Regions from separate parts of the Mesorhizobium sp. M7A.F.Ce.TU.012.03.2.1 genome, predicted to be linked through region 2. Evidence: riboswitches for the same ligand, from Rfam matches in the RefSeq annotation. Region 2 holds a riboswitch; the other holds the start of a gene.

Region 1 (4,260 bases), 2.1 Mb from region 2:
GTGGCTGGCGCTCGGACTGGTGTCGGGCGTCGGGCTCTATGCCAAGTTTTCCACCGGGCTGCTGTTGCTCTTCGGGGCGATCTGGCTGTTGTCGGACACGCGGGCACGCAATCGGCTCGCCACGCCCTGGCCCTGGCTTGGGCTCGCGGTTTTCCTCGCCGTCGCCGCGCCACTGGCCATCCAGCTCTACCGCATCGATTTCCTGCCGCTGACCTATGTCGCCGGCCGCGATGAATGGGTGTTGGTCCACCGCGCCCGCCTTTACTATATCGGTGTCCAAATGGCGGGGCTCTGCGGCTTATTGCTGGTGCTGTCGATATCGGGGCTGTTGCGGCGTTCGCCCGCGCCGGAACAGCCCATTGAGCGCGGCGCGCTGGCCTATCTCGTGTGGATGGGGCTTGGTCCGGCGGTGCTTGTCATGGTGGCCTCGCTGTTTACCGGCGCCGGCGAGGCGTGGGGCGCGCCGATGTACAATCTGGTCGGCGTTGTGGCGATCGCCTTGCTGGGTCATCGGCTTGGCGCCGTCGAACTGCGACGGCTGGCGATCTGCGCGTTCGCCTGCATCCTCGGCATGTCCGGTGCCTATGCGGGCATCCGCTGGACGAGTTGCAATTTGCGCGGGCGCATGGATGCCGTCTGCTGGCCAGCGCGGCAGATTTCGGACGAAGCCGAGGCGGTCTGGCACGCGGCGGTGCCCGGTCGGCTCGACATCGTCGGCGGCGATACCCGCATCGCGTTGCTGGCGGGCCTCAACGCCTATGACAAGCCGTCGATCTTCACAGACCTCGACATGCGGCTCGCCCCCTGGATCACCAGCCAGCGGCTGCGCGATCACGGCATGCTTCTGGTCTGGCCCGGGAGCGGCGTGCCACCTCGGCTGCTGGCGTGGCTGGGAAACATCCCGGTCAAGACCGTTCTTTTCGACTGGTCGCTCAGGGCACCACCGGTGGCGATCAGCTTTGCCGCCATTCCGCCTGGCATGAAGCTACTGGGTTTGATCGACAGCCTCGCCCAACCGAGCAATTGAGGTAGATCCACCGCGTCCGCTGGACGAAGCAGGTGACAATGCCCATTTATGGCGAGACCACTTGCTTTCACGCAATTCCAGACGGAAAACCGCCACACACTTTTCCTGGAATTGCTTTTGAGGAGACGTGACATGGCGACTTCGACCGAACGTGCAGTCCTTGCCGGCGGCTGTTTCTGGGGCATGCAGGATTTGATACGGCGCTATCCCGGCGTCATCTCCACCCGTGTCGGCTACAGCGGCGGCGACGTGCCCAACGCCACCTACCGCAACCACGGCACCCACGCCGAAGCCATCGAGATCAATTTCGATCCGGCCATCATAAGCTATCGCACGCTGCTGGAACGCTTTTTCCAGATCCACGATCCGACGACCCGCAACCGCCAGGGCAACGATGTCGGGACGAGTTATCGCTCGGCGATCTATTACACCAGCGACGAACAGAAGCGCGTCGCCGAGGACACCATCGCCGATGTCGATGCCTCGGGCCTGTGGCCGGGCAAGGTCATCACCGAAGTCGCACCCGTTGGTCCGTTCTGGGAAGCCGAGCCCGAGCATCAGGACTATCTGGAGAAATATCCCAACGGATACACCTGCCACTTCGTCAGGCCAGGCTGGAAGCTGCCGGTTCGCGAGACGGCGGTTTCGTAGAGTTCAAGGTTGTACCAAACCCCGATCCCCGCGTCGTGGTAGAACAAAGCCGCGGAGGTTGTGCTCCGCGGCTTTGGTTCGATCGCGTGCAGATTACTTGCCGCAATTGTTGTCGTTGACTGTCGGCGAGGTGGTGCCCGGGGAGGTGCCGTTGGCATCTGCCTGCGCCCCCTGCGGACTTGCCGGGCAATTCTGATCCGCGTTTGAATTCATATCTCCTACCGTGCCAGTCGTGCTGTTGGTCGTGCCCGGGTCGACAGTGTCCGGCTCGACCGTATTCGGTGAAGCCGGCGTGTTCGGCTCAACCGTCACCGATTTGCCGCTGCCGCTTCCATTTGCGTTGTTGCTGCCGGCGCTTTGCGCCATGGCTGACGTGGCCAGACCAATGGTGAGAACCGAAGCTGCGAGGATTTTCATGAACATGGTTTGTCTCCATTTCTGTGAAGTCGTCGCTTGTTTTCTACGAAAGTGATCGCGTTGCGACTGTGGGGACAACCGGTCGCAGCGGCGAAGGTTCCCGACAAAATTCCGCACAGGCGCACCGTGACTGGCGCAATGCTTTTGGCGCAGTGCTCTGAAAAAACGGCTTTCCCTTGAACTCGAATGATGCTTTAAGGCGCACATCCACAGGGGTGCTCCGTACGGTCGGGGCTGAGACGGGGGCGGCAAGCCCACAGACCCTAGAAGCTGATCTGGGTAATACCAGCGGAGCGAGGCGGGCGATGTTTTCAGGCGCACAGATTTCCCTATACCCCATGACCGACGATTTCGTCGGTGTCATTCTTGGCGCGCTCGGTGCGCTCGATCCCTGGCGCGACAAGCTCAGGATCGAGACCGACGACATCTCGACCTTGCTGGTCGGGCCGCCCGAAGTGCTGTTTCCCGCCATGCGCGACCTCTTCGTGGCGGCGGCACGCAGCGGCAAACATTGCGTGTTGTCGGCCACCATCTCGCGCGGGTGCCCTGGCGAGCCGGATGATCCGATCTGCCGCTCCGATGCACTTGGCGGGCCTGTTGGGCCACTCGGCCCGCGCAAGGATGCGGCCATCGCGGCGGTGCGCAATGCTGCTGCCACCGGCCAGCCGGCGGCGGCGCAGTTCTCGCTCTATGTGATGGGCACCGACGACCACATGGACGAGATCTACGGCTGCATCGATTTTCTCAAGCAGTCCGGCGTCTATGAGCGTTCCAAGCATTTCTGCACGAAACTGCGCGGTGATGCCGGTGCGATCTTTTCGGCGCTGGACGAGGCCTTCTGCCGCTTCGGACCAGGCGCCGGCCACGTAACCCTCGACGTCACGGTCTCGGCCAACAGCCCGTCGGCTGTCTGAGCCAGCCGCGCTTTCGCGCTGCCGTCAAAGGTTATCTCCCGTGGCCACATCATCAGTCGCTTCGCGCCCGATCGCGAGCCTTCTTGTCAAGGCAATGCCGGCCATGATCTCGGTCGGTTTGCTCCTGCTGGCGTGGGAGCTTTATGCCACCTATTCCGGCATCAGGCCGACGACACTGCCGGCGCCGTCGCGCGTTTTCGAGCAAGCGCTGCTCAATCGCCAGGCGCTGGCCGACAACGCCATTCCGACCATCGGCGCCACGCTGCTCGGCTTTGCCTGTTCGCTCAGCGCTGCCTTCGTGCTGTCAATGCTGGTCGACTTCTTCCAGCCGCTGCGGCGTGCGATGTTTCCTGTCTTAATCGTCAGCCAGACCTTGCCGCTGGTGGCGATCGCGCCGCTGGTGGTGCTCTGGTTCGGCTTCGGGCTGGCGCCCAAGATCATGCTGGTGGCGCTGGTTACCTTCTTTCCGATGCTGGTTGCGTTGGTCGAGGGTTATGAGTCGACCGAGGCCGAGATCGGGCAAATGCTGCGCGCCATGGGGGCAGGGCGCTGGCGCATCTTCGTGCTGGCACGGCTGCCTTCGGCGCTGCCCTATTTCTTCGCTGGTTTGAGGATCTCCATCACCTACGCCGTGGTCGGCGCGATCTTCGCCGAATATGCGGGGGCCGCGAAGGGGCTGGGCATCTACATGCTCAACGCCAAGAACAATTTCCGTCCTGACCTGGTTCTTGCCGCCGTCGGAGTGAGTGCCGCGCTGACACTTGTCCTGTTCGGGTCGACTGTACTGCTGCAGCGCCTCGCGATGCCCTGGGAGCGGGCCGGCAAGGAAACCGCCGGGAAGGGGGCCTGGCGATGAACCGGCTCGAGCTGCGGCATGTGCGCAAGGCGTTCGGTGGGCTCGACGTGCTGGCCGATATTTCGCTTAGCGTCGGCGCTGGTGAATTCGTCTCGATCCTTGGACCCTCGGGCGCCGGCAAATCGACACTCTTCCAGCTCCTGACCGGCGCCGAGCATGGCGAGGGCGAGATGTTGTTCGACGGCGCGCCGCTCGACGACCACGGCAGGCATTTCGCCTTCATGCCGCAGCGTGACGCGCTGATGCCGTGGCGGCGCATCCTCGAAAACGCGACGCTCGGGCTCGAAGTGCAAGGCATGAGGAGACAGGCGGCGCGGGCGCGCGTTGCGCCGTTGTTTGCCGAATTCGGGCTTGCCGGCTTCGAGCGGCATTTTCCAGCGCAACTGTCCGGCGGT
Region 2 (4,260 bases):
AGAAATGTGCCAGCTTGTGCGCCTCCTTGGGCAAGGTCTGGTCGTGGAAGGACCGTGCGGTTTCGGGGTCGAGCGACAGGTTGAACTGGTCCTCCCAGCGGAACTCGAAGCGCGCGCGCGAAAGGGCATCATCCCTGGTTTTCGCTGCCGGATGGCCCTTCGCCAGATCGGCTGCATGGGCGGCTATCTTGTAGGTGATCACCCCAATCTTGACGTCGTTGCGGTCGGGAAGGCCGAGATGCTCTTTCGGCGTGACGTAGCAAAGCATTGCGGTGCCGAACCAGCCTATCATGGCGGCACCTATCCCTGAGGTGATGTGGTCATAGCCCGGCGCGATGTCGGTCGTCAGCGGCCCCAACGTGTAGAACGGCGCCTCACCGCACACTGCGAGCTGCTTGTCCATGTTCTGCTTGATCTTGTGCATGGGGACATGGCCCGGGCCTTCGATCATCACCTGGCAGTCCTTTGCCCAGGCAATCTTGGTGAGTTCTCCAAGTGTTTCCAGTTCGGCGAATTGCGCCGCGTCGTTCGCATCGGCGATTGAACCGGGACGAAGGCCGTCGCCGAGCGAGAAGGAGACGTCATAGGCTCTGGCGATGTCGCAGATCTCCTCGAAATGCTCGTAGAGGAAGCTCTCCCGGTGATGGTGCAGGCACCATTTGGCCATGATCGAGCCGCCGCGCGAGACGATGCCCGTGACCCGGTCGACGGTCAGCGGTATGTAGTGCAGCCGCACGCCGGCGTGGATGGTGAAATAGTCGACGCCTTGCTCGGCCTGCTCGATCAGCGTGTCGCGGTAGACCTCCCAGTTCAGATCCTCGGCGATGCCGTTGACCTTTTCCAGCGCCTGATAGAGCGGCACCGTACCGATCGGCATCGGCGCATTGCGCACGATCCAGTCGCGGATGTTATGGATGTTGCGGCCGGTCGACAGGTCCATCACCGTGTCCGCGCCCCAGCGGATCGCCCAGACCATTTTTTCGACCTCTTCGGCCATCGATGATGTGACAGCCGAGTTGCCGATGTTGGCGTTGATCTTGACCAGAAAATTGCGACCGATGATCATCGGCTCGCTCTCGGGATGATTGATGTTGGCGGGAATGATTGCGCGTCCGCGCGCCACCTCGTCGCGCACGAATTCGGGTGTGACGAAATCTGGGATCGCCGCGCCGAAGGCTTCGCCGTCGCGTTGCAGCTTGCCGCGCATCACCTCGCGGCCGAGATTCTCGCGGATGGCTACGAACTCCATTTCTGGCGTGATGATGCCGGCGCGCGCATAGGCAAGTTGGGTCACCGCCTTGCCCTGCTTGGCCTTGAGCGGCCGATTGCGTATCGGAAATTCCGGTGTCAGGCGCTCGCCGGTGGCGAAACCATTGTCTTCCGGCCGGACGTGGCGGCCGTCATAGGCTTCGACATCGCCACGCGCCGTGACCCATTCGTGGCGAAGCCGGGCAAGGCCTTTTTCGATGCTGGTTTCGACCGACGGATCGGTATAGGGGCCGGACGGATCGTAGACGGTGACGGGCGGTTCGCCGGCCGTCGGATGGACGGAAATCTCGCGCATCGGCACCCTGATCTGCGGGTAGAGGACGCCGGGCTTGTGGATTTTCCGCGAGGCGGGCAGTGGTCCCGTCGACACGGCGGGGGTGAGGGCATTCATCGTGAGGCTCCTTTGCTCATGCATTGGAGACCCAGTTCTGTGCCGGAAGGATGAAAAGACGCTTCTGTAGACCTGCTGCAGCAGGACCTCGGGCGTAAACTCCCGCAAAGCGCTTGCACCGTCCCTACGCCAGTATGAACTGGATCAGGTTCAACGGGTCACTGCGCCGCGAAAGCCAGCAGTATCTCAGCCCCTTGCCGGGACTCCCCTGGTGAATGCCTCAGGTTGAACGGGCTGACGCTATCTTGTCAAGCGCATTCGGGCGCCTTCGGCCGGTGGCGACGGCCGGCGGCCAGCCGGGCGGAGAGCTCGCGCATGCATCGGGGACAAGTCACGCCCCGTTGACCGTGGCCAAAGCCTCATTCGCTTCGTGAAGGATGGAGAAACTGTATTGGCCATGTGAGCGTATCGACCAAGTAGCTCAGGCGGTCACGGATGTGGTTATTCTGGTCGAAGGTGACGAACGGCCTTGGGGGTCACCTCCTTTAGGATTCAGAGATTGGAAGACGGCTTCTCGCGATCTCGGCCATCAGGAAATACCTGTCTTCGGCTCAACCTCGACATGGCGTCCGATCGACCGCAGATATACAGCTATCTCGTTCATGAGATGATCGCGTTCGCCGTAGATTTCAGCAATCCTACGCAGCTGTGGCTCGACGGCCCTCCGTTGCGCTGGCGTGAAATCAGCATCGCCAAAGACGTATCCCAAGTTGCCAATCGCGCAAATGTTGCAGCCGGCGTCCACAACTGCTTGTACGAATGCCGGAATGTCTTTTTCTTGCATGGTCTTCATGTCGAACCTCTCGTGAATGGCGTGCTTGCGCCCCAATCTGCCTTTTCAGCGTGTCCTCTGGGCGGCGCAAGCCCTGAGCGTGATTGTGCACGGGCAACCTCGACTATCCCATCTGCCACGCTCTTTAGAATCGGTGGGGTCTGGTGATCGCAGGCTGGGCCACTCAAAAGCCTACAAGAAGAAAGTCATGGCGACCATTGCTCAAGATCGCAAGGGTGCGTGCAAGACCTTCCGTTGGCAGTCATGCACGCTCGCTCAGAGATAGTCCGGCCGCGGAAATTCTCCCTTATTCGTAAGAAAGCTCATTGAGCAACTGGGCATTGAGCAACTGGGTCTCACGTCGCGGGTCTCGTGTGCTTCACACCCGAAAAATAGCCGCCGTGGCAATTCTCGAAAAGTGCAGGCTACCTCGTTAAGGACACTGCGGATGATCGTTCGCGCTTGGCAAAAGCGAACGGATTAGTCTATGGCTCTCGGCAGGGGGGCGAGTTATGCGGCGGGTGCGAATCCTTCAAGTAGGCGATATTCACTATCCGGACTGGCATCCTTCCTCGAGCAACATCGATGCCAAGGATAGCAAGTTCGCTCCGAAAATAACGCAGAAGCTACGCGCGTCTTCGCTGCGTGCCGTCTTGACGAAACTTCGGCGGCTGACGACTTCGAAGCCCTTGGATTCGATCGCCTTCATGGGGGATTTCACGAGCCGTGGCGACAAGACTTTCATTGCTTCGGCATTCCAGCATTTCACGTTGCTCTGCCGCGCACAGGGACGCAGTTCAAAGGCGCTTCCGTTGATATTCGTACCGGGAAATCACGATGTGAACCGTGATGACGCGCGCGAACTTGGACCGACTGAGAAATTCAGCGAAATGGCGAGTTTAGCCGCCCGCTTGGGTTGGCAGACCGTTCCCGTGGACCAACCCGTGCACTTCAGACTTCCGACAGGATCCGCAGGCGCAAACTTCATCCTCGTCAACACAGCAATAGGCAGTTGGGAGCTTCAGAACCTTCCCGCGTTCCTTCGTGATCGTCTCGAGGCACTCAGTCCTTCTACAGAACCTGTAGATCTCGGTTCGCCGGACATCTCGGGACATTCGCCCGCGACACCTCCCAGCGATCCAGATAAGGAGGCGTCCGACGACGAGTATTACGGTCAGATGGACACGCCATACATCTCGCGTGAGATGCTTGCAGGCCTACAGGAATTGCTCCAGCAGCCCGACATGCGTTACGGCATCATGATCGGCCATCACAATCTGCTGCCACAAAAGACTCCGCGCATTACGCCATACGCGGAGATGCTCAACAGCGGATTTGTCAGAACTCAGCTGCTGCAGGGTAACAAGCCTATCGTCTACCTGCATGGACACATACATGCTGATCCGGTCGAGATCGTCAACGATCCAAGGTTTCCGGACGGCAAATTGATCTGCATCTCAGCACCAGAGATACAGTCAGGTTTCAATGAGCTCGTCTTCTTCACGACCGATCAGGGAGAGCTCGTCGGCATCCGACTTATACCCTACCGCACCAATGTCGCCGACGGGACGGTCATGGAAGGCGAACATTGCTTTATTTCGACCATGTCCAACGGCAAGGCCTTTCTGAACAACGACACGTTTGACCTGCAGCGCCGACTGCGCGACCATGCCACCAGGCGCGGGAATGGGTTACTCTTCTGGGACGAGATCACTGAGATTGCCGCCTCCGCCGAGCTAGGGCTAGATCTGGAAGACTCTCTTCTGATGCTCCAAGCGGCGCGCTTCGTCGAGATAGACGGCCTCACCAAGGCAAACTCGGCTTGGCG

What was found. Region 2 has a riboswitch for thiamine pyrophosphate ahead of thiC (phosphomethylpyrimidine synthase ThiC). Riboswitches for the same ligand answer to the same signal wherever they lie in the genome.
Region 1: linked by a shared signal. The riboswitch ahead of EJ079_RS19960 (YkoF family thiamine/hydroxymethylpyrimidine-binding protein) and the one ahead of thiC (phosphomethylpyrimidine synthase ThiC) in region 2 are both predicted to bind thiamine pyrophosphate.

What each region holds. Positions count from the first base shown of each region.
Region 1 is NZ_CP034779.1:4,074,715-4,078,974, forward strand. It holds gene EJ079_RS19945 (glycosyltransferase family 39 protein) at 1-1,027, shown strand, start outside; gene msrA (peptide-methionine (S)-S-oxide reductase MsrA) at 1,160-1,678, shown strand; gene EJ079_RS19955 (hypothetical protein) at 1,772-2,101, opposite strand; TPP riboswitch at 2,297-2,410, shown strand; gene EJ079_RS19960 (YkoF family thiamine/hydroxymethylpyrimidine-binding protein) at 2,401-3,009, shown strand; gene EJ079_RS19965 (ABC transporter permease) at 3,104-3,865, shown strand; gene EJ079_RS19970 (ABC transporter ATP-binding protein) at 3,862-4,260, shown strand, end outside.
Region 2 is NZ_CP034779.1:1,971,009-1,975,268, forward strand. It holds gene thiC (phosphomethylpyrimidine synthase ThiC) at 1-1,660, opposite strand, end outside; TPP riboswitch at 1,764-1,880, opposite strand; gene EJ079_RS09530 (hypothetical protein) at 2,190-2,453, opposite strand; gene EJ079_RS09535 (metallophosphoesterase) at 2,945-4,260, shown strand, end outside.